DNA from 3 places in the Azospira sp. I09 genome. Region 2 is predicted to be linked to each of the others. Evidence: predicted binding sites of a transcription regulator. Region 2 holds the regulator's gene; each other region holds the start of a gene.
What was found. The regulator FNR, encoded in region 2, switches genes on or off when oxygen is low (the NO sensors DNR and NnrR bind a similar motif). The targets are predictions, from matches to a motif close to TTGANCTAGNTCAA.

Region 1: AZSP09_RS05940 (nitrite reductase) is a predicted target of FNR. The motif match lies at 2,852-2,865, and genes of this name have one in related genera.
Region 3: ubiU (ubiquinone anaerobic biosynthesis protein UbiU) is a predicted target of FNR. The motif match lies at 8,228-8,241, and genes of this name have one in related genera.

The regions. Positions count from the first base shown of each region.
Region 1 is NZ_AP021844.1:1,283,098-1,292,570, forward strand. Features, by position in the region: gene AZSP09_RS05935 (type IV pili methyl-accepting chemotaxis transducer N-terminal domain-containing protein) at 1-958, opposite strand, end outside; gene AZSP09_RS05940 (nitrite reductase) at 1,056-2,786, opposite strand; gene dinB (DNA polymerase IV) at 3,008-4,171, opposite strand; gene AZSP09_RS05950 (phasin family protein) at 4,819-5,214, shown strand; gene AZSP09_RS05955 (DUF2242 domain-containing protein) at 5,411-5,917, opposite strand; gene AZSP09_RS05960 (pirin family protein) at 6,071-6,988, opposite strand; gene AZSP09_RS05965 (FMN-dependent NADH-azoreductase) at 7,123-7,722, opposite strand; gene AZSP09_RS05970 (LysR family transcriptional regulator) at 7,887-8,828, shown strand; gene AZSP09_RS05975 (fatty acid--CoA ligase) at 8,959-9,473, shown strand, end outside.
Region 2 is NZ_AP021844.1:3,549,671-3,559,143, forward strand. Features, by position in the region: gene AZSP09_RS16635 (chemotaxis protein) at 1-295, shown strand, start outside; gene AZSP09_RS16640 (MBL fold metallo-hydrolase) at 295-1,035, shown strand; gene AZSP09_RS16645 (hemerythrin domain-containing protein) at 1,160-1,612, shown strand; gene AZSP09_RS16650 (DUF2249 domain-containing protein) at 1,609-1,848, shown strand; gene AZSP09_RS16655 (hypothetical protein) at 1,907-3,205, shown strand; gene AZSP09_RS16660 (NnrS family protein) at 3,221-4,438, shown strand; gene AZSP09_RS16665 (SirB2 family protein) at 4,458-4,844, shown strand; gene AZSP09_RS16670 (hemerythrin domain-containing protein) at 4,855-5,433, shown strand; gene fnr (fumarate/nitrate reduction transcriptional regulator Fnr) at 5,529-6,275, opposite strand; gene hemN (oxygen-independent coproporphyrinogen III oxidase) at 6,427-7,824, shown strand; gene AZSP09_RS16685 (sulfite exporter TauE/SafE family protein) at 7,954-8,640, shown strand; gene AZSP09_RS16690 (universal stress protein) at 8,660-9,088, shown strand; gene AZSP09_RS16695 (heavy metal translocating P-type ATPase) at 9,272-9,473, shown strand, end outside.
Region 3 is NZ_AP021844.1:2,735,102-2,744,574, reverse strand. Features, by position in the region: gene AZSP09_RS12785 (sensor domain-containing diguanylate cyclase) at 1-1,064, opposite strand, end outside; gene AZSP09_RS12780 (alkaline phosphatase family protein) at 1,203-2,363, shown strand; gene nfi (deoxyribonuclease V) at 2,374-3,027, shown strand; gene AZSP09_RS12770 (hypothetical protein) at 3,082-3,417, opposite strand; gene AZSP09_RS12765 (methyl-accepting chemotaxis protein) at 3,516-5,543, opposite strand; gene ubiT (ubiquinone anaerobic biosynthesis accessory factor UbiT) at 5,729-6,226, opposite strand; gene AZSP09_RS12755 (U32 family peptidase) at 6,228-7,139, opposite strand; gene ubiU (ubiquinone anaerobic biosynthesis protein UbiU) at 7,157-8,170, opposite strand; gene sigZ (RNA polymerase sigma factor SigZ) at 8,311-8,874, shown strand; gene AZSP09_RS12740 (permease) at 8,971-9,473, shown strand, end outside.

The DNA of each region.
Region 1 (9,473 bases), 1.5 Mb from region 2:
CCACCTGGGGCGCCAGCGCCAGGCCGTCGAGGCGCTTGTCCACCCGCTCGAAATCCCCCACCAGGGCCCGCAGGCGCACCTGGTATTTGGCCGGCGGCAGGCCGGTGGCGATCATGGCCCAGGAGGTGGCCAGACGCTGGGAAAGGACCCGCAGGCGGCCGCAGAGATTGACCAGGGCGCCGGCGGACAGCTTCTTGCGCGGACGGATGATCTCGGCCCGCTCGCGCCGGGAAAAGCTCATGCGCCGCTCCGGATTGCCGTTCTCGTAATCCCGCAGGGCGGCGTTCTGGATGTAGAGGACGCGCCCGTCCACCACAATCAGGCCCAGGTCGATCAGCTCCCGCAGGCAGCGGGAGAAGGACTCGGGGGTGATGCCCAGGCGGGCGGCGATCATTTTCTTGCTCGGGCGCAGGGTCACCGGCGTTTCGCCGGCGGACTTGAGGGCTTCGCCGCCCTGGGCCAGCAGGTAGTCGAGGACCCGCTGGGTGGCGGAGAGGCCGTAGTGGTAACTGGTGACGTCGCATTCCGTGCTGCGCAGGCGCAGGGCCAGGAGCTGGATGAGACGGTCGCTGAGGGGCAGGTCCTGCTGCACGATGGCGCGCAGGCGCCAGGCGTCGATGACCAGGATCAGGCTGCTGCCCAGGCTCTCGCACTGGGAGGTGTAGCGCTCGGCGCCGAACACTTCGCCGGGGGCCAGGAGCTGGGGGCTCTGGATCAGTTCCAGGGTCTTCTCCACCTCGCCGGCCAGGCGGGTGCTGCGACGCAGGGTGCCGCGCACCAGGACGAAGGCCTCCTTGACCGGGCTCTGCACGGAGAAAATCTGGGTGTGGGCGGGAATGGAAACGACCCGGCTGGCGGCCAGCAGCTGGTCCGCCACGCTGTCGGCCAGGCCGTTGAAGAGGGGGATGTCCGACAGCAGCTCCCGGCTGCAGCGTCGACTTTCCTTGGGACTGAACATGGGGCGATTCCGGCAATGGGTGGCCAATAAAAAGACGAGAGAAGGATCACCTTCTCTCGTCTCCCTGGGATGCCGCTTCAGGAGAGGCTAGACCCCATTAGTACACATCGTGCTGGGTGTTGTAAACGTTGAACTTGCCCGTCGGCGTCACCAGCTTGGGATCCTTGATGACGGCCTTCAGCTTGCGGGTCTTGTCGTCCACCACGACGATGGCCGATTCCTGGTCCTTGCCGTTCCACACCGAGAACCACACTTCGTCGCCGGCCTTGTTGTACTCGGGCTGGACGATGCGCTTGGGGCCTTCCTTGATGCCGGACCAGTCGCCGATGGGCAGCAGCTCGTAACCCTTGTCCAGGTTGTTCACGTCCCACACCGCCACGGACTGGCTGATGTTGGCTTCCGGATTGAGGGTGGTGTCCACCCACAGGTTCTTGGACTTGGGATGGGTCTTCAGGAACAGGGAACCGCCGCCCAGGCCCTTCAGGGTGCGCACCACCTTCCAGGCGTTGTCGCCGTGCTTCACCGGGTCGGTGCCGATGAGGGAGATGGAATCGTCGCCCAGGTGGCCGGTGGCCCACACGGGACCGAACTTGGGATCGACGAAGTTGGCACCCCGGCCCGGGTGGGGCGTCTTGCCCACGTCCACCAGCTTGGCCAGCTTGCCGTCCTTGGTGTCGATGACGGCGATCTTGTTGGAGGCGTTGGCCGCATCCATGAAGTAGCGGTGGGTGGATTCGAAACCGCCGTCATGGAGGAAGGGCGCCGCCTCGATCATCTTGATCTTCAGGTTGTTGAGATCGCGGTAATCCACCGAGTAGACCATCCCGGTTTCCTTCACGTTCACGAAGAATTCCGGATTGAAGTGGGAGGAAACGATGGCCGCCACCCGGGGTTCCGGATGGTAGTCCTGGGTACCCACGGTCATGCCCCGGGTGGAGACGATCTTGCGCGGCTTGAGGGTATCGCCGTCCATGATGACGAACTGGGGCGGCCAGTAGGTGCCGGCGATGGCGTACTTATCCTCGAAGCCCTTGGCCTTGGAGCTTTCCACCGAGCGGGCTTCCATGCCCACCTTGATCTCGGCCACGGTGTCCGGCTTTTCCATCCACAGGTCGATCAGGTTGATCTTGGCGTCGCGGCCGATGACGAAGAGGTAGCGGCCGGAGGCGGACATGCGGGAGATGTGCACCGCGTAGCCGGTGTTGAGGATGCTGACGATCTTCTTGCTGTCGCCGTCGATCAGGGCGATCTCGCCCGCATCGCGCAGGGTGACGGAGAAGAGGTTGTCCAGGTTGAGGTTGTTGAGCTTCTTCTTCGGCCGCTTTTCCACCGGCACGATCACCTTCCAGCTGGCTTCCATTTCCTTCAGGCCGTACTCGGGCGGGGCCGGCGGGGTCTGCTGGATGTAGCGGGCCATGAGGTCCACCTCGTCGTCGCTGAGAACGCCGGAAGTGCCCCAGTTGGGCATGCCTCCGGCGGAGCCGTACTTGATGAAGACCTTGAGGTATTCCAGGCCCTTGGCGATGGTCAGGTCCGGCGTCAGGGCCTTGCCGGTGGCGCCCTTGCGCAGCACGCCGTGGCAGCCGGCGCAGCGCTCGAAGAAGATGCGCTTGGCCTTCTCGAACTCGGCCTCGGTCATCTTCGGCGCCAGGGGATTGATATCCTGGTGCATGGGCACGCTGGCCAGGGGCGAGCCGCCGCCGGCCTGGTAGTCCCGCATGGTGGCGTCGCCGTGGGATTCCGGCGTGCCGGCAAAGGCGAACTGCACGGCAAAGGCCAGGGCCGGAATGGCCGCCAGCCTGAGTAGGTTGAAACGCTTCGTTTTCATGGCTCCCTGTTCCTGAAAAAATTGAGTGAGGAGGCCCCAATTTCTTCAGCGGCAGAAAACGTACTTTGATCAGGGTCAATAGAATCGGGCGTCACGGTGGCAGCTGGGTTTCACGCCCCATGCAGGCTTGACGCGCGTCAAGGTTGTCCCGCCGGCATGGTCCCGGCGACGCGAAAAAAGGCCATCGCCGCCCCCCGAAAAACGGGGACGCCGCCCCGGCCCTAGAGGGGCAGTTCGGCCTGGACCAGGGGCGCTGGCAGGGCCGCCGCTGCCGCCGCCGGCAGCAGGGAACTGGCCCGCACTCCGAGCAGGCGGAGGCGCTGCTGCAGGGGCACCCGCTTCAGGCATTCGCCGGCGGCCTTGCGGATCGCCGCCCCGTCGGCGGTGGGCACGGCCAGGGTGAGGTCCCGGGTCACCGACTGGAAGTCCGCATAGCGCAGCTTGATGCCGATGGTGCGGGCCACGTAGCCCTGGCGCGCCAGGTCGTCGGCCACCCGCAGGCACATGCCGGTGAAGATTTCCGACAGCTCGGCCCGGTCGTGGCGGGCGTGCAGGTCCCGGGAGAAGGTGCTTTCCCGGCTGATGGACTTGGGCTCCCGGGAGGTGCTCAAGGGCCGCTCGTCGATGCCGTGGGCGGCCCGGTGCAGCCAGGCGCCGGTGCTGCGGCCGAAGTGCTGCACCAGCATTTCCGGCGGCGCCGCCGCCAGGTCGCCGATGCTGTGGATGCCCAGCTGGCCCAGGCGTTCGTTGGCCTTGGGGCCGATGCCGTTGATCTTCTTCGCCGCCAGGGGCCAGATGCGGGTCGGCACCTCCTCCATGCCGAGCACGGTGATGCCGTCCGGCTTGTCCAGGTCGGAGCAGATCTTGGACAGCAGCTTGTTGGGCGTGATGCCGATGGAGCAGGTAAGGCCGGTGGCGGCCAGCACCGCCGCCTTCAGGCGCCGGGCCAGGGGCAGCGTGGCCTCCTCGATGTGGCTGAGGTCGATGTAGATTTCGTCGATGCCCCGGTCCTCGATACAGGGCGCGATGGCGGCCACGGCGGCCTTGAAGCGGCGCGAATAGTCCCGGTAGGCGTCGAAGTTGGCCGGCAGCAGGATGGCGTCTGGCGCCAGCTGGGCCGCCTTCATCAGCCCCATGCCGGAAAAGACGCCCAGGGCTCGGGCCTCGTAGGTGGAGGTGGTGATGACGCCGCGCCCCACGTAGTCCCGCAGGCGGGCGAAGTGCAGGCTGCCGTCGGCCTGGCGCCGGGGCCGGTCCACGCTGCGGCCGCCCACCACCACCGGTCGGCCCCGCAGCTCCGGGTAGTGCAGCAGTTCCACCGAGGCGAAGAAGGCGTCCATGTCCAGGTGGGCGATGCGCCGTTCGGGCGCCGCCGCGGCAGGCATCGCTGTTCCGGCCGCGGCAGCGGGCAGGTCGGCGGGCGGGACCGGGGAACGGGAATCGTCAGGGAGTGGGCAGGGCTCATCCTTCATGGCTGTATAAATATACAGTACATCAACAGGGGCGTTAAGAGGCCGCCCCGGCCTGCCGGCGCGCCGCCCGTCCCACGTCGCCTTTCATCTGTCACCTGGCCTCTGCCACCTTTCCCATGTCGCAGCGCACCAATAGCGCCAAGGAGATGCCTGATTTCATCGGATCTGCCGGGCAGCGCTTATTCCATGGGCATTAACAGACCCCCTCCCCGGAAAGCCACTTACGGTAGGACTCTTGGCATATGACCTCTGGAGAGTGGCGTATTCATTGGCTTCCAGAGTGGGCGTAAGATGCATTTGCCCCTTTTGTCATCGGGGGTAAAGGGTTCCGCCGCCAGGCCCGCCCGCCCTCTGCCGCAGAGGGCGACGGCCGGCGCCGGGACCGTCCGCAGGCACGGGCGGCACCGGGCTAACACATCCCCGCCGGCTTCTGACCTAGGCGAGACCCCAGGGTCATTCCCGGGACTCGACCCGGGTCCCAGGCAGGGTTGCCGTGGCTATGATGGCGCCGCTCGATACATCGACACCGATACTTATAAGACAACGCTAGGGGTAATAACATGATCAATCTGCACAACCATCTGCTGGCCGTCACCAAGACCAATATGGAAAACACCCTGGACCTGGCCCACGGCAGCTTCGCCAGCATCGAGCGTCTCGCCAACCTCAACCTCAACACCGCCCGCGCCCTGCTGGAACACGGCATCGAGCACACCCGCTGCGTCATGGGCGCCAAGTCGGCCCAGGAAGTGCTGGAACTGCAGACCAAGGCCACCCAGCCGGTCCTGGGCCAGACCCTGGCCTACCTGCAGAACGCCCAGCAGATCGTCACCATGAGCCAGCAGGAACACAAGGCCCGGGTGCAGCAGCAGGTCACCGACATGGGCCAGCAGGTCGCCGCCACGGTGGAACATGCCGTGGCCGCCGTCACCCGCCTGGGCAAGCCGATCAAATAATAAAAAATAGGGGGACCCGCCGGCCTCGTCCGGCGCTTGCTCGACCATGAGGACGGCCGGATCTCCTGGAGATTCGGCCTTTTGTTTTGGCGCCCCCGCTCCGGGCCGCGACACCCGCTGCGGCCTCCGCCCCTGCCCTGCCCCGCACCGGGAATGGGACCGGCGCTCCTGCCCCCTCCCCCTTCCCTGCCCGTCCTTACTGGCGGCCGCCCAGTTCCCGCTGCACCGCCCGGTAGAATCGCTCGTAGAAATCCCGGGCGGCCACGGTCTCGCCCCGGGTCTTAACCTGGTTGTCGCCCTCGGTGCTGCTGCTGAAGGAAATGGGGGCCACCAGGGGCACGCCGACGCTGGTGCTCTGGCGGGTGGTCTTGACGTCGAAATGCTCTTCCGTGGCGGTGACGAACAGGGTGGCGCCGCTGCGCGCCTCGCTGCAGGCCAGGTGCAGGCGCAGCTGGGCGTGGCCCTTGTCGTCTACCCGGAATTCCTTGGCACCGCTGAAGGTCAGGGCATCGCGCCCGGGCAGCACCACGTAGCCGTCCCCCAGCAGGACCCGCCGGGCCGCATCGCACAGGGGCGCCGCCGCCGTGGGGAAATCCCGGCGATGGCGCGGGTCGGACTGGAAATCCTCCCGTTCCGCATAGCTGCCGGGACCGCCGCAGGCGGCCAGCAGCAGGGGCAGCAGCAAGAGGGCGCATCGTTTCATGTCGTTCTCCCTTCCGCCGGGGCCGGGCGGCCCCGCACCCCCTAATTTTGCGCCCCTTTGATGCCTTTTGCCTGCCCCGCCGGCGATGGCGGCGCCAAAGAAAAACGCCGCCGGCGAAAGGCCGGCGGCGTTGCCAGGGGAGAAGGAGAAAAGCTACAGGGCCCGCACCGGGGCGGCGGCGAAATGGCCGGCGCTGTAGTCGCGCATGGCCTGCTGGATTTCCTCCGCCGTGTTCATGACGAAGGGGCCGTACTGGGCGATGGGCTCGCCCAGGGGCCGGCCCGCCACCAGCAGCAGGCGGGAATCCTCCGCCGCCGCCAGGTGCACGCCGGGGGCGCCGTCGTTGGCCAGGATGGCCATGTGCCGGTCGGGCACCACATTGCCGCCCACCTCCACGCTGCCCCGGTAGGTGTAGGTGAAGGCGTTGTGGCCGGCGGGAATCTCGTGGAACAGGGCGCTGCCGGCAGGCAGGTGGATGTCCAGGTAGAGGGGCTCCGTGTCCGGGCGCTGCACGGCCCCGGCCACGCCCTGGCTGGCGCCGGCGATGATGCGCACCCGCACGCCCGCGGCGGTGGTGTATTCGGGAATGGCGGCGGGCGGAATGTCCCGGTAGTAGGGCGCCACCATCTTGTTCCTGGCCGGCAGGTTGAGCCATAGCTGGAAGCCTTCCATCAGGCCCTCCTCCTGCTCCGGCAGTTCGGAGTGGATGAGGCCGCTGCCGGCGGTCATCCACTGGGCGCCGCCGGGGCCCAGCAGGCCCTCGTTGCCGACGCTGTCGTGGTGACGCATGCGGCCGGCGATCATGTAGGTGACGGTCTCGAAGCCCCGGTGGGGATGGTCGGGAAAGCCGCCGATGTAGTCCTCCGCGTTTTCGTTGCGGAAGGCGTCAAGCATGAGGAAGGGATCGAGGCGGCGCTGCAGGTTCTGGGTCAGCACCCGGGTCAGGCGCACGCCGGCCCCGTCGGAAGTGGCCATGCCCCGCACCAGGCGTTCCACGGCCCGGGAGGCGGCATTGGCAGCGTTGGCGGCAGCCGGTGCGGCCGGCGGCGCGGTACGGTGGAGAGTGGTCATGGCATGGACTCCTGATGAAGCCGCATCCCGGGCGGGACGGCGGCGGGGAGGACGGGCCTCCCAGGTTAAACAGCAGACCGCTCCGGCCCAGACCCGTTGCCCGCAGGCAGGGGAGCGGACCGGCGGCGTCAGGCTCAGGCGGCGATGGCGTCGATCTGGGCCTGGGCTTTGGCGAAGCCCTTGGCGGCGGCATCCGGCCCCATGGCCAGGCCCTCGGCGTAGATGAATTCCACGTCGGTCATGCCGAGGAAGGCCAGCACGCTCTTCAGGTAGGGCACCTGGGAATCGGCTGGGGTGTTGCGGTAGAGGCCGCCCCGGGCCAGGGCCACGTACACCTTCTTGCCGGTGATCAGGCCCTGGGGACCGTTCTCGGTGTAGCGGAAGGTGACGCCGGCACGGGCGATGGCGTCGATCCAGGCCTTCAGCTGCACCGGCACGCCGAAGTTGTACATGGGCACGCCCAGCACGATGGCGTCGGCGGACTGCACCTGGGCGATGAGGGCATCGTCCAGGGCCACCCGGGCGGCCTGCTCGGGGCTGCGCTGCTCGGCGGGGGTGAACAGGGCGGAGAGGGCCGGCTCGTCCAGCACCGGATGGGGATTGGCGGCCAGGTCCCGCACTTCCACCAGGGCACCGGGATGGGCGGCCTGCAGGCGGGCGGTGATGGAATCGGCGACGCGGGTGGAATTGGCACCGGCGGAACGGGCGCTGGCGTTGATCTGCAGGATTTTCATGATGGCTTCTCCGTGGGGTTGGGGTGCGGGACCGGGCTGGCGGATGCTGCTCCGGCGAACCGTTGAGTGCACTTTATTACCCGCAATAACGCACCGGAAGCCCTTCGAATGGATATCATTGTTCCATCAATGCAACGACAGACCCTTTACGCCCGGAGCCCGCCATGACCCCCGACCTCAAGCTGGACGCCAACGACCTGGTGCTGTTCGCCCGCATCATGGAAGCGGGCAGTTTTTCCAAGGCCGCCGAGCGGGTGGGCCTGCCCAAATCCACCCTCTCCCGCCGCATCACCGCCCTGGAGAGCACCCTGGGGGAACCGCTGCTGACCCGCAGCACCCGGCGCCTGGCCATCACCGAATTCGGCGAAGGCATCCTGGACCACGCCCGCCGCCTGCTGGAGGAAACCGAAGCCACCGCCGCCCTGGCCCTGCACCGCCAGGCCACACCCCAGGGCGTGCTGCGGGTCTCCATGCCGCCGGACTTCGGCGAGCTGGACCTGGCCCCGGCCCTCATCGACTTCGCCGCCCACTACCCGGCGGTGCGCCTGGAACTGGACCTCTCTCCGCGCCGGGTGGACCTGCTGGCGGAACGCTTCGACCTGGCGGTGCGGGTCGCCAGCCAGCTGCCGGACGACACCAGCCTGGTGGCCCGGCCCCTGACCCGGTTCCATTCCGGCCTCTACGCCAGCCCGGCCTACGTGGAGCGCCACGGCGCCCCCCGGGCCCCGGCCGAGCTGATGCAGCACATCTGCCTGCGCCTCATCACCAGCAACGGCGAAGCCCAGCCCTGGCGCCTCTCCTGCGGCAACGAGCGCTGGGAGGGCCTGCCCACGGGCCCCCTGACGGCCAACTCGGTGGGCATGCAGCGCACCCTGGCGGCCCACGGCATGGGCATCGTCGGCCTGGCCCACCGCTTCGCCCGCCCCTATGTGGAAAGCGGCCAGCTGCAGCGCCTGCTGCCCGCATGGGAGCTGCCCTGCGTCACCGTCTGGTGCGTCACCCCGGGGCGGCGCCTGCTGCCCACCCGCACCGCCGCCTTCATCGACATGCTGCGACTGACTCTGGACGTGCCGGATAACCCGATCCCGGGCCGCGGCGGAATATAGAAAGACACAAGCGGTATTTCACAGCCCTGCGGGCCGGGACCTACAGTGGCAGCCTGTTCAATGCCGCCGCGCCCCTCCCGGGCCCCATCGCCATGCACACCAAGTCCCACCGCCCCGCCGGAGTCCGCCCATGAGCCGCGGCCTGACCCTGGGCGACACCCTTTCCTGGCCCGCCCGCTACTTCCCCGACAAGCCCGCCCTCATTGCCTGGGAGGGCGGCGATCACGACACGCCGGCCCAGCGCCGGGTGTGGACCTACGCCCAGCTCAACGCCGAGGTGAACCGCCACGCCCACGCCCTCCTCGCCCTGGGCGTGCAAAAGGGCGACGTGGTCGCCGCCTTCCTCTACAACACCCCGGCCTTCGTCTTTTCCCTGCTGGCCGCCGCCCGGGTGGGAGCCGTCTTCAACCCCATCAACTACCGCCTGGCGGCCCAGGAGCTGGCCTTCATCCTGGAGGACGGCCAGGCCAAGGTGCTGCTGTTCGAGAAGGAAGGCAGCGAGGTGGTGGAAAAGGCGCGAGAGCATGGCGTACCCACGGCCCACTGGATCTACGCCGACCCCGACGCAGCCCCCGCCTTCGCCACCGCCAAACTGGACGAACTGGTACAGCACCAGCCCGCCACCCTGCCGCCGGTGATCGTGGA
Region 2 (9,473 bases):
TTCCGGCGGCAACGCCCGCCTGGAAGAGGTGCTGCGCCGGCGCGACCGGGAGGCCCAGGCGCGGCGCGAGACCCTTTCCCGCCTGCGGCGTGAGCTGAAGCTGGCCCTGGAAGATGCGTTCCAGCTGGTGGAGCTGGGCGGCGTGCTGGCCAAGTCGGCCAAGATCGAAGCCGCCTACGGGCAAAGCTTCGCCGGGGCCCTGGCCCAGGTTTCCGGCGAGTTCGACGGGATTGTCGAAGAGATCCGCGGTTCCCTGGAGACCCTGAAAAAATCCAGCTTCTTCGGGGGGAGATAATGAAAAAGACCCAGACCATCTTTCAGGACGGCACCCACAAGTGGGTGGCCATCGTGCGCGATCCGGAACGTCCCGACTCCCTCATCGACACCAATGAGTACCTGGTGGCCAACGGCGTCCAGGGGCTGATCCTGGACCCGGGCGGCGCCGAGATTTTCCCGGCGGTGTTCTCCGCCCTGGCGGCCGAATTCGATCCGTCCGCAGTGGTCGGCCTGTTCGCTTCCCACCAGGACCCGGACATCATCTCCTCCCTGGCCATGTGGCTGGAATTCAATCCCAAGATGCACTGCTACACCAGCTGGCTCTGGGAGAGCTTCATTCCCCATTTCGGCGGCACCAGCGACACCTTCGTGCCCATTCCCGACGAGGGCATGGAGATCGGCCTCAACGGCCTCACCCTGACGGCGGTGCCGGCCCACTACCTGCATTCCTCCGGCAATTTCCACCTCTACGACCGCCAGGCCCGCATGTACTTCTCCGGCGACGTCGGCGCAGCCCTGCTGCCGCCCGAGGAGGCAGGTCTGTTCGTCGAGGATTTCGACCGCCACATCAAGCACGCCGAAGGCTTCCACCGCCGCTGGATGGGCTCCAACGAAGCCAAGCGCCGCTGGTGCGAACGGGTGGCCCAGATGGAAATCGACATGCTCTGCCCCCAGCACGGCGCCATCTACCAGGGAGCCGACGTGCAACGCTTCATCAACTGGTTCGACGAGCTGCAGGTCGGCATCCTGCGCGGCTGAGCGGCCTCTCTCGCCCCCCTGTTTCGCCCGGCGCCGGACACCTGTCCGGCGCTTTTGATTCCAGTCAAGGAGTCCTCCTGCCGGGCTGGGCAGAATCCGCCTGAACCCCAGAGAGGAAGCAGGCATGACCCCCATCCGAGACTACATGAGTGGCGACCACCGCCGCTGCGACGACCTGTTCGCGGCCGTGGAGCAGTCCCTCTCCCAACCCGACCCGGCCCTGCCGGCCCGGCTCTTCGCCGATTTCTGCCAGGCCACCCTGGCCCATTTCCAGGCGGAGGAGGAAACCCTCTTTCCCGCCTTCGAGCAGGCCACCGGCATCCGCATGGGGCCCACCCAGATGATGCGGCTGGAACATGTGCAGATGCGCAGTCTCATGGACGAGGCGCGCCAGGCCCTGGCCGCCGGCGACCAGGACGACTACCTGGGGGCGGCCGAGACCCTGCTGATCCTCATGCAGCAGCACAACCTGAAGGAAGAAAACGTCTTGTATCCCATGTGCGACGAACATCTGGCCGGGCATGCCGGCGAGCTGCTGCCCCTGCTGCAGAAGACCACCGGGAGTGCCCAGTCATGAGCGCCCGCGACGAAGCCGCCCTGGTGGTGGATGCCCGCATGATGGAGCCGCCCGAACCCTTCGTGCGCACCATGGAGGGCCTGGATGAGCTGAAGGACGGGGAAAAGATGCTGCTCCTGCTCTACCGGGAGCCCCATCCCCTGTACCGCACCCTGGTGAACAACGGCTATACCTACCGTTCCCAGACCGCAGAAGACGGCACGGTGGAGATTCTCATCTGGAAGGTGGCGGCCTGAGGTCCCAGGCGCCGGCCCGTCGCCGCTGATCGTCACGCCGCCGCCCAGGACGCTTCCCATGCAAGCCATGCTGTCCTTCGACCAGGCCCCGCCCCTGGCGGCGCCCCTGCGCTTCTTCCTCAGCGCCCCCCTGTTCGCGGCCGCCGCCGGCCTGCTCCTGCTGCTCCTCGGGCCGGAGCTGCTGGCCTCCCGCTGGACCGCCGGCGCCCTGGCCTTCACCCACCTGCTGACGGCCGGCTTCATGCTGCAGACCATGGTCGGTGCCCTGCTGCAGATCCTGCCGGTGGCCACCGGCGCCGGCGTGGCCCGGCCCCTGGGCGTGGCCCGGGCGGTGCACGGCCTGCTTACCCTGGGGCTGCTGTTCCTGGTGGGGGCCTTCCTCACCTACCGCAGCGAACTGTTCCAGGGCGCCCTGTTGTGTCTCGGTGGCGGCGTCCTTATCTTCCTCGTTGCCGTCGGCCGGGCCCTGGCTCAGATTCCCATGGGCAGCACCATCCAGTGGGCCCTCAAGCTGGCCGTGGCCGGCCTCGGCGTGACGGTGCTGCTGGGCCTGTCCATGCTGGTCAACCTGGCCTGGGGGCTGTCCTGGCCCCTGCTGGAAATCACCGGCATCCACCTGGCCTGGGGCCTGGTGGGCTGGGGCGTGCTGCTGCTGTCCGGCGTCGCCTACGTGGTGGTGCCCATGTTCCTCCTGACGCCGGCCTTTCCCGGCTGGCTGACCCGGCTCCTGGCGCCCCTGCTGTTCCTGCTGCTGGCCCTGTGGAGCGGCGCCGAGGCGGCCGGCTGGGGCGGTGCCCCCCTCCTGGCGGCCCTGGTGGCGGCCGGTTGCGGCACCTTTGCCCTGGCGACCCTGTGGCTGCTGGTGCGCAGCAAGCGGGCCCGGCTCGATGCCACCCAGCGCTACTGGCGGCTGGGGCTGGCCTGCGCCGTCGGCGGGGCGGCCCTGTGGGCGGTGGGGCAGTTGTGGCCGGACCTGGGCCTGTGGCCCGGGCTGCCCCTGCTGCTGGGCATGCTCCTGCTGGTGGGCGGGTTCATGTCGGTGATCACCGGCATGCTGTACAAGATCGTGCCCTTCCTCATCTGGCTGCATCTGCAGAACGCGGGCCAGGGCCGGGTGCTGGCGCCGAACATGAAGCGCATCCTGGCCGAGAGCGCCATGGCGCGACAGATGGCGGCCCATGCCGCTTCCCTGGGCCTGCTGCTGGCCGCCGTGGTCCGCCCCGCCTGGTTCGCCTGGCCGGCCGGACTGGCCCTGCTGCTGTCCAACCTGTGGCTGCTGGTGAACCTCTGGCGCTGCCTGCAGGTCTATCGACGGCACCTGCGGCATATCGGCGAGCAACTCGCCGCGGCTGCCTGATTTTTCGGAGATTCCATGTTCAAGGCCTTTTTCAGCGCCCCCCATCGGGTCATGTTCGCCCTCGGCGCCCTGCAGAGCCTGCTGGCGGTGCTGTTCTGGGCGGCGGACCTGGGCGGCCGCTATGCCGGACTCTATGGGGCTCCGGCCTGGGCCCTGCCCGGCATCTGGCTGCATGGGGCCCTGATGCTGTTCGGCCTGTTCCCCCCCTTCATCTTTGGCTTTCTCATGACGGCCCTGCCCAAGTGGGTGAGCGCCCCGGCCCTGACGCGGGGCCAGTACCTGCCGGCCTTCGCTCTGCTGGCCGGCGGCTGGCTGCTCTTCTGGGGCGGCCTGCTGGCGGCGCCCCTAGCCGTGTCCGGCCTGGTGGTGGCGTCCCTCGGCTGGCTGTGGGGCTTGGTCGCCCTGGCCCGGGCCGTGACCTGGCCCCAACCCCGGGGCTTCGCCCCGGACCGTTCCCACGCCTACGCGCTGCTGGCCGCCCTGGGTCTGGGCCTGGTCGCCCTCTGGGCCTATGCCTGGGGCCTGGCGGCCATGGCCGGCGATGGGGTGCGGGCCGGCATCGAGCTGGGGCTGTGGGGCTGCCTGCTGCCGGTGTTCTTCATCGTCAGCCATCGCATGCTGCCCTTCTTCACTGCAGCGGTGCTGAAGAACTACACCATCTACCGGCCCATGCCCCTGCTGTGGCTGGTGCTGGCCTGCTTCCTCGGCCACGCCCTGCTGGCCCTGGCCGGCTGGCACGGTGCCCTGTGGCTGCCGGACGCCGTTGCCGCCGCCGTGGTCATCCATTTCTCCTGGAAGTGGCAGCTTCGGCGCAGCCTGGCGGTGCCCATGCTGGCCATGATCCATGGCGCCACCGTCTGGCTGGGCCTGGGGCTGGTGCTCTATGCCTGCCAGGGGCTGGCCCTGGCGCTGGGCGGCAGCTTCGGCGGCCTGGCGCCCCTGCACGCCATCAGCATCGGCTATTTCGTTTCCATGCTGCTGGGCATGGTCACCCGGGTCACCCTGGGGCATTCGGGCCGGCCCATCAACGCCGGGGATCAGACCACCTGGCCCCTGTTTTGGCTGTTCCAGAGCGTGCCCCTGCTGCGCATCGCCGGCGAGTTTCTGCCCCTGTCCGGCCCCTTCAACCTGCAGTGGCTGGCCAGCCTGGCCTGGCTCCTGGTGTTCGCCCTGTGGGTGCGGCGCCACGGCACCATGTACCTGCGGCCCCGGCCCGACGGCCAGCCCGGCTGACGGATCGCGGAGCCATCCCATGTACCTGGCCCTCAAGCATCTGCACATCACCTGCGTCGTCCTCTCCGGCCTTGGATTCCTCCTGCGCGGATTTTGGATGCTGCAGGAGTCGCCCCGCCTGCAGGGGCGCCTGCCGCGGGTGGCGCCCCATGTGGTGGACACCCTGCTGCTCGGCAGCGCCCTGGCCCTGGCCTTTCTCTCCGGCCAGTATCCCGTCGTCCAGGGCTGGCTGACGGCCAAGGTGCTGGCCCTGCTGGCCTACATCGGCTGCGGCAGCGTGGCCCTCAAGCGGGGGCGCAGCAAGGCGGTGCGGGGCATCTTTTTCGTCATGGCCCTGTCGTGTTTCGCCTATATCGTTTCCGTTGCCCTGACGCGTCATCCCGCCGGCTTCTTCGCCGGTCTGTGAAAGGAATTGCATGAGCCACAGCCTGTTGGGCGCCGCCGCCCCCAGTTTCGACGAACCCCTGGAAATGCTGGATGCCTGCCACGGTCGCATCCAGGCCCAGATCGAGACCCTGCGTCGCCTGGTGCAGCACCTGCCCCGGCACGGCGCCGACCAGGCCGCCCGGGAGGCGGCCCAGGGCGTGCTGCGCTATTTCTCAGTGGCCGCTCCCCATCACCATGCGGACGAGGAGGATGACCTCTTTCCTGCCCTGCGGGCGAGCCAGGCGGTGGCCCGGGAAGCGGCGGTGGCGGCCCAGGTGGAGGCCCTCATCGAACGCATCCTGGCCGACCACCGGCGCATGGACCGGGCCCGGGACGAGGTGCTGGCCCGCCTGCAGGCCATCGTCGCGGCCCAGCCGGGGGAATGCAGCGAGGCCCTGCCGGCGGCCATGGTGGAAGGGTTGGCCGAGCTTTATCTGGGACACATCGATCTGGAAACCCGGGAGCTGCTGTCCCTGGGGCGGCGCCTGCTGTCCCCCGAGCAGGCGGCCGCCGTCGGCCGCAGCATGGCGGCGCGGCGGGGGGCGGTGTTTCCGGAAGGGGAACAGTAGGACTGCCGGCACGCCTGGACTAAGCCCGGGCAATAATCCGGGCAATAAAAAAGCGGCTCCGCGGAGCCGCTTTTTTGTTTGATGCTTGCCCGGGATCAGGCCGACTGGTGGGTCATCAGCTTTTTCAGGCCCGGGATGTCCAGGATGCGGATGTGCTTCTGCTGCACGGCGATCAGACCTTCTTCCTGGAAGCGGGAGAAGGCGCGGGAAACGGTTTCCAGCTTGAGGCCCAGGTAGCTGCCGATTTCTTCCCGGGTCATGCGCAGGTAGAACTCGGCGTGGGAATAGCCCCGGGCGGTGAAGCGCTGGGAGAGATTGAGGAGGAAGGCGGCCAGCCGTTCTTCCGCCCGCATGGTGCCGAGCAGCATCATGACCCCGTGGTCGCGCACGATCTCCCGGCTCATCACCTTGTGGAAGTGGTGCTGCAGGGCCACGATCTCCCGGGACAGGCCTTCCAGGCGGGGGAAGGGGATGATGCAGACTTCGCTGTCTTCCAGGGCCACCGCGTTACAGGAATGGTGTTCGGTGCTGATGCCGTCCAGGCCCAGCAGCTCGCCGGCCATCTGGAAGCCGGTGACCTGGTCGCGGCCGTCTTCCAGCAGCACGTCGGTCTTGAAGAAACCGGCGCGGATGGCGTAGATGGATTCGAAGGCCTCCCCGGCCCGGTACAGGTGGTCGCCGCGCTTGATCTTGCGGCGGGTGCTGACCAGTTCGTCCAGCTTGGACATCTCGGTCTCGTTGAGACCGTAGGGAAGACACAGTTCTTGCAGGTTACAGTTCGAGCAGGCGGTCTTGATGACCGACAGGGTAATTTCTTGGGCGCTGGTCTTCTTCAACGGCATGCTGTTCCTCGCTGGGCCAAGGGCGTTCGGATGGTGGTAACCTGCGCCGGAAGGCCCTTTGGAAGCCTTTGATCCAGGACAACGTGCCCCAGTTCCTGCACCACGATAATAAGCCGCACCTAATGTGTGGTTCTGCAACGACTGTTTTTCAATGACATTTACCGCCAACAACCTGGTTTTCGATCCCCAGATCATCCGCCGCTTCGACGTCAATGGACCGCGCTACACGTCCTATCCGACGGCTGACCGTTTTGTCGAAGCCTTCGATGCCGAGGCCCTGAAGCTGTGGTTGGGCAAACGCAACATCGGCGGTATCAGCCGACCGCTGTCATTATACTTCCACATCCCCTTCTGTAACACCATCTGCTACTACTGCGCCTGTAACAAGATCATCACCAAGGATCACGGCCGCAGCGCCAAGTACATCAAGTACCTGGGCAAGGAGATGGCCCTGCAGGCCGAGTACCTGCTGGATGGGGATCGGGAAGTCTCCCAGTTGCACTGGGGCGGCGGCACGCCCACCTTCCTCTCCCATGAGGAAATGCACCAGCTGATGGACCTCACCCACCGCCATTTCAAGCTGGTGGATGGGGCCGAGATTTCCATCGAAGTGGATCCGCGCAAGGTGGACCGGCCCACCGTGGCCCTGCTCGGCGAGCTGGGCTTCAACCGCATGAGCCTGGGCGTCCAGGATTTCGACGAGCGGGTGCAGCAGGCCATCAATCGCATCCAGACCGAGGAAGAAACCTTCACGGTGATGGACCAGGCGCGCAAGAGCGGCTTCAAGTCCATCAGCGTGGACCTCATCTACGGCCTGCCCCACCAGACGGTGATGGGCTTCAACCGCACCCTGGAGCGGGTCCTGGCCATGGACCCGGAGCGTCTCTCCATCTACAACTATGCCCACCTGCCGGGCCTCTTCAAGCCCCAGCGGCGCATCAACGAGAGCGATCTGCCCAACGCCGACACGCGTCTGCAGCTGCTCTCCCTGGCCATCAAGAAACTGACCGATGCCGGCTACGTCTTCATCGGCATGGACCACTTCGCCAAGCCGGACGACGAGCTGGCCGTGGCCCAGCGCCAGGGCCGGCTGCACCGCAATTTCCAGGGCTACTCCACCCATGCGGACTGCGACATGCTGTCCTTCGGCATTTCCTCCATCGCCAAGGTGGGGCCCACCTACAGCCAGAACTACCGCACCCTGGACGAGTACTATGACCGCCTGGACGCCGGCGTGCTGCCGGTGCTGCGGGGCATCGAGCTGACCGCCGACGACCTGCTGCGTCGTTCCATCATCCAGGCCCTGATGTGCCATTTCGAAATCTCCACCGAGTCCATCGAAATCGCCCACCTGATCGACTTCAAGAAGTACTTCGCCGCCGAGCTGGAGGACCTGAAGGAACTGGAGCGGGGCGGTCTGGTGAAGGTGGACGACAAATGGATCACCGTGCTGCCCCCGGGACGTCTCCTGGTGCGGGCCATCTCCATGGTGTTCGACAAATACCTGCGCGCCGATCGGCAGCGCACCCGTTACAGCAAGGTCATCTGACCGGGCCACGGGATACCGCGTTTAACTTGAGGCAAGCCTCAGGGGGGAAAAGCCGGGCGCTGGGGGAAACCCCAGTGCCCGGTATAATTTTGGCCATGGCCTTTTTCACTTTCCGCACGGCGCTCCCACGTGGCTGACTCTTTCCTGCCCACCCTGCTTTCCGTCCTCCTCGTCGGCTTTCTCGGCGGCACCCACTGCATCGGCATGTGCGGCGGCATCGTCGGCGCCCTGTCCCTGGGGCAGGCCGGAGGCAGCCGCTGGTCCCTGCATCTGGCCTACAACCTGGGGCGTATCGCCAGCTACGGCCTGGCCGGCCTCCTGGCGGGGGCCGTCGGCGCGGCCGGCGCCCACCTGGGAGAGCAATGGTCCCTGCGCCTGGTGCTCTACGTGCTGGCCAACCTGATGCTGGTGGCCCTGGGCCTCTATCTGCTCGGTGCCACCCAGGCCCTGGCGTGGACCGAGCGGGCAGGCCAGGGCCTGTGGCGCCGTCTGCAGCCCTTTTCCAAACGTTTTCTGCCCGCCCGCAGCCCGACCCAGGCCTTTCCCCTGGGCTTGCTGTGGGGCTGGCTGCCCTGCGGTCTGGTATACAGTGTGCTGACCACCGCCCTGGTGAGCGGCAGCGCCGCCCGGGGCGGCGCGGTGATGCTGGCCTTCGGCCTGGGCACCCTGCCCAATCTGCTGCTGGCCGGCCTCCTGGCGGCGCGGCTGAAGGATTTCGTGCGGCGCCCCTGGGTGCGCGGCATCGCCGGGCTGAGCGTGCTCGGCTTCGGCCTGTGGGGCCTGCTGGGCGCCTGGCGTCTGGCCCATAACATCTAGAAATGCTGAGGAGCAGACGATGCTGAATTTCCTGCTGGCGGTCGATGGTTCCGCTTGTTCCCTGCGGGCCGTGGATCACCTGATCTCCCGCCTCTCCTGGTACCGGGAAGTGCCAACGGTGCACCTGCTCTACGTGCATCCGCCCATTCCCGACGGCCGGGTGCAGCGCCACCTGGGCCACGAAACCCTGGAGCGCTACTACCGGGAGGACAGCGTGGAACGCCTGGAGGCGGCCGAGGCCAAGCTCAAGGCCGCCGGGGTGGCCTACCAGCGGCACATCCACGTGGGCCAGCCGGGGGCCGTCATCGCCCATCAGGCCGCTGAACTGGGGGCCGACCTGGTGCTGCTCGGCAGCCACGGCTGGAGCGCCATCGCCGGGGCCGTCATGGGCTCGGTGGCCACCCGGGTGGTGCATGAAACCACGGTGCCTGTCCTGCTGGTGAAATAGGCGGCAGGCCGTCTGCCAGCGCAGCCGGCCTGATCCCCGGCATGAGCGGGCGGGGAGGAGGTCTGCGTCCATCCCCGCGCAACAAAGAAACCCCTGGCCGTGCCGGCGGTCTGTAACCATGGGGTTTGAGCCCCTCTGTTACTGGCGGCTAAGGGCGCCTGCGCCCATAATTAGCCATTGCTAATGTTTCTTGCCGAGTTGCCCGTGTCCCAGTCCCCTGCCGCTCCTTCATCCTCCCGCCTCGACCTGCCCATTGCCGGCATGACCTGCGCCGCCTGTTCGGCCCGCATCGAGAAAGTGCTCAACCGCCTGCCCGGCGTGGAAGCCAGCGTAAATCTGGCGGCGGAGCGGGCCAGCGTCGCTTTGAGCGGCGAGGAAACCACGC
Region 3 (9,473 bases), 810 kb from region 2:
GAAAGGATGCAGAATTCCTCGCCGCCGATACGGCCGAAGAGGTCCACCTGGCGCAGCAGGATGCCGGTGCGGCGGGCAAAGTCCCGCAGCACCGCATCGCCGACGCCATGGCCGTAGGTGTCGTTGATGTGCTTGAAGTAGTCCAGGTCCAGCATCAGCACCGAGGCCGGATTGCCGGCCCGGTTGAAGCGGGCCATCTCCTGCTCGGCCAGGCGCAGGAAGCTCTGCCGGTTGCATAGCCCGGTGAGGGCGTCGGTGGTGGCCAGCTGGCGCAGTTCGTCCTCCAGCTGCTTGGCCTGGGTGATGTCCAGCATGAAGCCGCTCCACACCGCCGACTGGCCCGGCTCGATGACGTTGGGGCGAGACGAGAGGCGCAGCCACTTCTGCCGCCCCGAGGGGGTGAGGATGCGGATCTCGCTGCTGAACTGGCTGGCACTGAGGTTGGCAGCCTGCTCCTCCTGGCGCAGTCGGGGCAGGTCCTCCGGATGCACCAGCTGCCAGAAACACTCCATGTTGGCCATCAGCACCTCGGCCGGCACTTCGAAGATTTCCTCGCAGCGGGAGTTGAGGTAGAGGAAACGGCTGTCGCCGTCGCCGTGCAGGATGTAGTCGTAGAGCACGCAGGGGACGGTGCGGGCAAGGCGCTCGAAGCGCTCCTGGCTGGCGGCCAGTTCCCATTCGGTGCGCTTGCGCTGGTCGATGTCGGCAATGTTGCCCACCAGGCCGGTGGTGCGGCCGTTGGCGTCCACCAGGGCCTTGCCGGTGAGGTTGCCCCAGAACTCGCTGCCGTCCCGGCGCCGGTAGAGGCGCTCCACGTCCACATGGCCGACGCCCCGGGCCATGGTGTTGAGCATGTTCTGCCGCCCCGCCTCCCGTTCCAGGGGATGGATCAGGCTCACATACTCGCTACCCATCAACTCCTCCAGGGTGTAGCGGAAGAGGTCGGCCATGCGCCGGTTGGCATGGACGATGCGTCCGCTCATGTCGAGCAGGAAGATGCCGACGCTGGAACTGTCGTAGATCGCCTGCAGCAGCGAAGTGTCGTCAGCGATACGCTTCTTCATCTGTGGGCCCCCCCATTTTTGCGGCTGCCTTTCTTTGCCGAGGCGGCAGCCTGAGGACATGGTATTCCTCCTCTCCGGTTTCTGCACGGCCGGCGCCGCCGTGCTAGCCTGAAGGGAAACGGCAGCACGGAAACGCACATGTACCTTCCCGATTACGACGGCGGCAGCATCGCCAACCTCATGGCCTCCCTGGCCCGGGCCTGCGGCAGCTCGGCCAGCCCCTGCCCGCCCCTGGCCGAACTGCCCCCGGCCCGCCTGGCCGCCGTCAGCAACCTGGTGCTGCTGGTGGTGGACGGCCTCGGCTACGACCTGCTGGCGGAGCGCCCCGGGGCGCTGGCCCCCTATCTGCGCGGCCATCTCACCTCGGTCTTTCCCAGCACCACCGCCGCCGCCATTCCCTCCTTCATGACCGGCCTGCCTCCCAGCCGGCACGGCCTTACCGGCTGGCACATGTGGCTGCGGGAAGTGGGCGCCCTGCTCGCCATCCTGCCCCTCAGCGCCCGTCCCGGCGCGCCCCTGGCGGAGCCCCTGCCGCCCCGGGCCGAGCTGCCCCAACGCCTGTTCCGGCACGACACCCTGTACCAGTCCATGGACCGCACCAGCTACGTGGTGTCGCCCCATTTCATTGCCGACAGCCCCTTCAACCGCTACCACAGCCGGGGCGCCGTGAAGCAGCCCTACCACGGGCTCGACGGCCTCTTCGCAGCCCTCGGGCAGCTCACCGCCAAGGCCGGCCGCAAGTTCGTCTACGGCTACTGGCCCGACTACGACAGCGCCGCCCACGAACACGGCTGCCGCAGTCCCCAGGCCCTGGCCGCCGTGGATGCCTTCGCCACGGCCTTCTGCGCCTGGCTCGAGCAGATCCGGGGCAGCGACACCTTGGTCCTGGTCACCGCCGACCACGGCTTCATCGACTGCCCGCCGGAGCGGCAGATCGCCCTGGCCGACCATCCCCTGCTGGCCGAATGCCTGGCCCTGCCCCTGTGCGGCGAGCGGCGGGCCGCCTGGTGCTACCTGAAGCCGGGCATGGCCCCCGTGTTCGAGGCCTACGTGCGCCAGCACCTGGCCCATGCGGCCCGGGCCGTGCCCCGGGAACAGCTGCTGGCCGAAGGCTGGTTCGGGCCCGGCCCCTGCCACCCCGAACTGGCGGCCCGCATCGGCGACTACGCCCTGCTCATGGCCGACGACTGGGTCATCCACGACACCCTGCCCGGGGAGACGCCCTACACCCTGATCGGCCACCATGGCGGCCTCAGCCCTGCGGAAATGCGGGTGCCCCTGCTGGTGGCCCGGCCCTAGGCATGCGCCCATGCACGCGTGGAACCTGAGCCCGGCCCAGGCCCGGGCGCTGCAGCTGGAACTGGCGGCCCGGGTGGAACGGCAGGACCGGCTCGGCCCCCTGCGACGGGTGGCCGGGGTGGACGTGGGCTTCGAGGACGGCGGCGCCGTCACCCGGGCCGCCGTGGCGGTGCTCGACTTCCCGACCCTGACGCCGGCAGCCCAGGCGGTGGCCCGGGTGCCCACCACCTTTCCCTATGTGCCCGGTCTGCTCTCCTTCCGCGAAGGGCCGGGGGTGCTGGCGGCCCTGGGGCAGCTGGAGACCCTGCCGGACCTCCTCCTGTGCGACGGCCAGGGTATCGCCCACCCGCGCCGGCTGGGCATCGCCAGCCACCTGGGAGTGCTGCTCGATGTGCCCAGCATCGGCGTCGGCAAAAGCCGGCTCACCGGCTGGCACGAGGCCGTGGGGCTGGAGAAGGGGGACTGGGTGCCCCTGTGGGACAGGCGGGGCGGCAGCGAAGTGATCGGCGCCGTGCTGCGCAGCCGTCGCGGCTGCCTGCCCCTGTACATCTCCATCGGCCACCGGGTCAGCCTGGCCACCGCCATCGAGCTGGTGCTGGCCTGCACGCCCCGCTACCGCCTGCCGGAAACGACGCGCCAGGCCCACCGCCTGGCCTCGGGCTGAGGCCGGCGCTGCGCCGCTACAAGGGGAGAGTGAAAGGGAAACGGCGCCGGGCGGCTAGTCCCGGGCCGGCTGCTCGGCATCGTTGAGTTCGTAGGCGTCGGCCACATAGCCGTGGCCCTTCATCAGGACCACGATGATGCAGGCGATGGCCAGGGTGAACACCAGGGTCCAGTGCAGGACGACGACGCTGATGGCCAGGATGTCGGCCGTCTGCAACTGCTTTTCCACCTGGGCCAGGGAGCCTTCCAGGGGCACCAGGCGCATGGCCAGGGCGGCCAGGGCCGGCAGCAGGGTGCCGATGAGGGCGATGCGGGGCAGCTTGCGCAGCAGGGTCCATTCGAAGCCCGAGGCTTCCCGCCGGCTGCCCGGCAGACGATGCAACATGCCCATGATGCCCTCCCGCAGAAACGGCGCCGCCGGCCGGCGGCACCTGTTCCTAAGAATAGCAAAAGGGGCCGGGGGTTCCCCGCGACCCGTTGCCGCAAGCCTCAGTCGGTGACCAGCCCGGCCACCGAGTCGGTCAGGCCCACGGCCAGGGTGCCCAGCTCGGCCACGGCCTGGCTCGAGGCGCGGATGGCGGCGTGGTTCTCCTCGGCCATGTCGGCGATCTCCTGGATGTTGCGGGCGATCTCGGTGCTGGCGTCGCGCTGGCCGGCGGTGGCATCCACGATGTCGCGCACGTGTTCGGCGGAACGGCCCACGGCGTGGCGGATTTCCGCCAGGCTGCGGGACAGCTCCTCCACCCGGCGGGTGCTGCCGTCCACCCGGGCGCTGTTGTCGTCCATGCCGGCCACTGCCTGGTGGATGTCCTGCTGGATGGCGCTGATGGTGCTGCCGATCTCCCGGGTCGAGACGCCGGTGCGGTCGGCCAGCTTGCGCACCTCGTCGGCCACCACGGAAAAGCCGCGGCCGTGCTCACCGGCCCGGGCCGCCTCGATGGCGGCGTTGAGGGCCAGCAGGTTGGTCTGGTCGGCGATCTCCTGGATGGTCTGTACCACCTTGCCGATTTCCCGGCTGCGCTCCTCCAGGCTCTGGATCAGCTGCACGCTCTCGCGCACGCCGCTGACCACGCCGGCCATGTCGGCGGCGGCGGCTTCGGCCTGGACGGCGCCGCGGCCGGCGGCGGTGTCCGCCTCCTCGGTCATGCGCGCCGTCTCCCGGGCGTGTTCCGCCACTTCGGCGACGCTGACGCTCATCTGCTGCACTGCCGCCGCGGTGCGGGCGGCGGCCTCGCTCTGGCGGCCGGAGGCATGTTCCACTTGCTGGCTGGCCCGAGCCAGGTTGTCGCTGGCCTCCACCACGGCGCGGGCCGCCTGGCCGTTGCCGCGGATGAGGCCGGCGAAGGTTTCCGCCATGTGGTTGAAGCTGTGCCCGGCCTCGGCCACCTCGTCGCCGGAGACCAGCTCCACCCGGGCCCGCAGATCGCCGCCGGCCATCACGGCGGCGGCGCCGCGCAGGCTGTGGATGCCGCGCATGATGGAGATGTAGGCCCCGGTAAAGCCGTAGACGATCACCAGCAGCAGCAGGGCGAGGCCCCCCAGCACCAGGTTGCGCACCAGCAGCAGCCTGCCCTGGCGCTCCGCCAGGAGGCCATCGATGGCCGGGGTCAGAGCCCGGGCCAGGTCCAGCACGGCGGCCATGGCCACGTCGCCCCGGGCGGCGTATTCGGCGGCACCGATGTCGAAGTCGGTGGTGTCGATGACCTTGGTGGTGAGCACTTCCTGCAGGCCCAGGGAGGCGGTGCCGACGTTGCCCGCCGGGCCCTCCAGGCCGGCCTTCAGCTCGGGCCGCAGCTGGGCGGCCTTGTCCACGTTCTCCAGGGTCCAGCCGATGAGGGGTTCCAGGCCGCCGCGGACCACCGTCAGCCGATTGCGCAGGCCCGACTTGAGGCGCTTGCGCGCCACCGCGCCAAGACCCGCATCCCGGGCCAGGCCCAGGCTCTCCACCAGCAGCGGCAGCTTCACCGAGAGGGTGTCCACCAGGGCGGCGGCGGCCACGTCACCGTCCCGGCGCAGGCGGCTGCCGTCGGAGATCTGGCCGAGCCACTGGCGGCTCAGCTGGGACAATTCCAGGAAGGCATCGAGGCCGCCGTCCGCCTCGTCTTCCGGACGCAGGGCGGCCACCGCCTGCCAGCGGCCCTGCAGCTCGCCCCAGGCCGGGGCGGGACCGAGGGCGCCGGCCTGTTCCTGGGCCAGCTTGCCGACCCGGGCCAGGGCCTGTTCCACGGCGGCCCGGCGCTGGGGCAGGCGCTGCTGGAAATCCGCCTCGCCGGCGGCAGCGCCCTGGAAGGCACCGTGCAGGTCATGCAGCGCCAGCATCAGTTCCAGGGCCGGCAGCTGCAGGGCCAGCCCGGCCCGCTCCTGCTCCAGCTCGGCCAGGGCGCTCTGGCGGTCCGCCAGCAGCAGGCCGCCGAGGAGGATCAGGGGCAGGGCGAACAGGGCGCCGGTGGCCAGGAGCTTCTGGCGGTAGGAGAGGCGGCCAACCAGCCAGGCGGCGGGGGCGAATAGCGCTTTCATGGAGTCCGGTCCGAAAAAGTGTGACTTTTTTCAGGTTAACGGCCCAATGTGTCACGCCGATGAAATGCGTTTGTAATGATGTTAACGACAATGCCCGTCTGCCAATAAGGCGGGACGGGCATCTTGGGGTTGCCTAAGCCAGGAGCGGCGTCAATCATCGCTCCTGGACATGGCAGGCTGAAGGTTCAAGCGTGGCGGCTTCTGCCGGGCAGGGTGGCCACCAGGGCGGAGAGACGCTCCAGGCCGGGAATGCGGCCGACGCTGGGGGGCCACTCGATGGCGTCGAGCATGTTTTTCACCACCAGGCCCAGTTCGGTGTCGCCTTCGATGGAGAGCTGGCGATTGAAGAACAGGGTGTCCGGGTCCTCCTGACGGCTGACCAGCTGCAGGTAGGCGGAGAGGTCGGCGCGGAAGGTCAGGTCGGGCTCGCCGGCGGCGCTGAAGACGGGACGGAACCAGCCGTTGGCGTAGGTGAAGCGGGCTTCGCCGCCGGTGTCGTTCACCGCCACCAGGAAGGTCTTGCCCGCCAGGCTCTGCAGGCTGTCTTCCGGCAACAGCTTCAGCTTGGCCGCGGTGTTGAGGCCGGAGACCAGGGCCAGGGCGTGGGGCCACTGGGGCAGGCGGGCACCGATCTTGGCGACGAACTCGGGCAGCTTGAAGGTGGGAATGGTGAAGTGGCTCATGTCAGGCTCCTGCATGCAGTTCGGTGGTGGCCGCCGCTGCCAGATCGATGCCGGCGCGGCCGAACCAGTAGCCGTCGCACAGGCCGTGCTCGGCCCACTGGGGCTGTTCCGCCACCTCTTCGCCGCGGCGGGCGCGCTCGAAGGCGGCGACGATGGCGGCAGTATGCGCCGGTTGGGGGCTGATGCGCACGGCGTCGATGCCCATCTGCGACAGTTCGGGCATCAGGTGCAGCAGGCTGTAGGTCTGGGCCGACATGGTCTGGATGCCGTTGATGACCAGGAAGGGCTGCTTTTCCCGGGTCAGCAGGGTCAGGCCCTCGCTGTGGTCCAGGCACTTGAACTGGCAGTCGTCCTTGTTCAGGTTGTAGTGCCGGGCGGTGAAGCAGCGGGCGGAGAAGGCCAGGGGAATCTTGCCGAAGGCGAAGACCTCCGTCTCCATGCCTGCCGGACGCGCCTGGTGCAGGGTCTGCACCAGTTCCCGGGTCGCCTCCAGGGGCGGCACCCAGCGCTTGGCGCCGAGGCCGGCGAAGTAGGCCAGGGCCGATTCGTTGTAGATGTTGAGGTGGGGGCCGCAGACGAAGGGCAGCTGCTTTTCCCGAGCCAGGCTGACGGCGCCCAGGTCGTTGGCCTCGAGGGAGCAGTTGCCCTCCTCCACCAGACGGCGCAGGGCCTTCAGGTCGCTTTCCGATTCCAGCAGGGCCTGGGCCGAGATCACCACCTCCTTGCCCGATTCGGCCAGGTCCCTGGCCAGGCCGATCCAGTCGCTGGTGCGCAGCTGCTGGCGGCGGGAGCACACCACTTCGCCCAGGTAGATGCGGTCCAGGGGCGTCTCCAGCATGGAGGCGTAGAAATTCATCACTTCCTGCTTGGGCCAGAACCACAGCAGGGGGCCGAGGGAGAGTTTCATGGTCATGTTCGTGCTTTCCTCTCTCAGCGCCAGGGCCGGTTGTAGGCGCCCAGGGTGGCCTGGTGGCCCTCGGAAACCTTGGTCAGTTCGGCCTGCCAGGAAGGCTTGACGCTGTAGCGGTCGTTGCCGTCCTTGAGGCTGTCCAGGGCGGCACGCAGGGTGCGGGTGACCTGGGTGACGTAGGCGGGGCTGCGCTGGCGGCCTTCGACCTTGATGGCGCGGACGCCGATCTTGACGATCTCCGGCAGCACCGAGAGGACGTTGAGGGAGGTGGGTTCCTCCAGGGCGTAGTAGGTCTCGCCCTGGACTTCGAAGCGGCCCTTGCACAGGGTCGGGTAGCCGGCGTTTTCCTGGTCGCCGTAGCTGTCGATGAGGATGCCGTTGAGGCGGGCGTCCATGCGGCCCGGATTCTTTTCCCAGCGCACGTACTTGGCCGGGGAACAGGCGCCGACGGTGTTGGGGGATTCGCCGCAGGCGTAGGAAGAAAGCCAGCAGCGGCCCTCGTTCATGACGCAGAGGCTGCCGAAGCCGAAGACCTCGATTTCCACCGGGGTGTTCTTGATGACGTGCTCCACCTGGGCCAGGGTCAGCACCCGGGGCAGCACGGCGCGGCGGATGCCGAATTCCTTGTGGCAGAAATTGACCGCCTCGTAATTGGTGGCGGAACCCTGCACGGAGAGGTGCAGGTTGAGGTTCGGGTATTTCTCCCGGGCGTAGGCCAGCAGGCCCACGTCGGCCAGGATCAGGGCGTCCACGCCGAGGCCGGCGGCCACGTCCACCGCCTCCCGCCAGGCCTGCACGCGGCCGGGCTGGGCATAGGTGTTGAGGGCCAGCAGCACTTCCTTGCCGCGGCTCTGGGCGTAATGCAGCCCTTCGGCCATGGTCTTCTCGTCGAAATTGAGGCCGGCGAAGTTGCGGGCGTTGGTGTCGTTCTTGAAGCCCAGGTAGACGGTGTCGGCGCCGTTATCGACGGCGGCTTTGAGCGCCGGCAGGCTGCCGGCGGGGCAGACCAGTTCGGGCAAGGGATTGTTCGACATGGCAAAAATGGGGAATCCGGGGAAGCCGGGAGTATAGCCCCGCCCCCGCGCAACCCCTTGATTTCGGTCAAACAGGGGGCAGGGAGCGCCTGGCGGACTGCAGCCGGGCTGGGACAAACGTGTAAGCTGATGCGCTCCCCATGCCCCGAATGAATCCCATGAAGTGCGTCGATGCAGCCTGGAAAGCCCACGAGGCGGAACTGATGCGGTTCATCGCCGCCCGCCTGCCCGACCGGGAGGAGGCCCGGGACCTGCTCCAGGAGGTTTTCCTGCGGGCGCTGCGGCAACCCGATGCCCTGTGCGGGGTGGAAAATCCCCGGGCCTGGCTGTTCCAGGTGGCCCGCAACCTGCTGATCGACCGCTTCCGCCTGCAGCGGCAGCAACTGCCCCTGGACGAAGACTGGCCCGCCGCCGAGATCCCCGAAGTCCCCCCGGTGGACAGGCTGGCCGACTGCCTGCCCCGGGTTCTCGGCGAACTGGCGGAGGCCGACCGGGAGGCCATCCGCCTGTGCGACATCGAAGGCCTGAGCCAGCAGGAATTCGCCCAGCGCCAGGGACTCTCCCTGGCTGCGGCCAAGTCCCGCGTGCAAAGGGCCCGCCGCCGGCTGCGGGCCCGTCTGGTGCAGGCCTGCCAGGTGCGTTTCGACGGCGAAGGCCAGGTCTGCTGCTTCGTGCCCCGGCCGCCCCTCCTTCCCCGGGACTAGCTGCATCCTTTTTGCCCCTGCTTCGTCTTCTGTGCGAGATGCCCCGTTGCCGGCCACGGCCGGGGCCAACACCGCCTTTCGCGAACAGGAGTGAAGATGAATGTGGAAATGAACACGGCGGCCCCGGCAAGGGGCCTGGGATGGCGCTGGCTATGCGGCACGGCGGCAGCCGCCGGACTTTGGTTCTGGCTCTACGGCAATCTGACGGCCATGGCCGATTTCGTCGTTGCCGCCCTGGGACAGAGCCGTCAGACGGCCCTGGGCGAAGCCCTGCACTTCTTCGTCTATGACACGCCCAAGGTCCTGCTGCTGCTGACCGGCATCGTCTTCCTGATGGGCGTGATCCAGACCTTCTTCGCACCGGAGCGCACCCGCGCCCTGCTCTCCGGCAGGCGCACCGGGGTGGGCAACGTCCTGGCGGCCGGCCTGGGCATCGTCACGCCCTTCTGCTCCTGCTCCGCCGTGCCCTTTTTCATCGGCTTCCTCTCGGCGGGCGTGCCCCTGGGAGTGACCTTTTCGTTCCTCATCGCCGCCCCCATGATCAACGAGGTGGCCCTGGCCCTGCTCTTCGGCATGTTCGGCTGGCAGGTGGCCCTGCT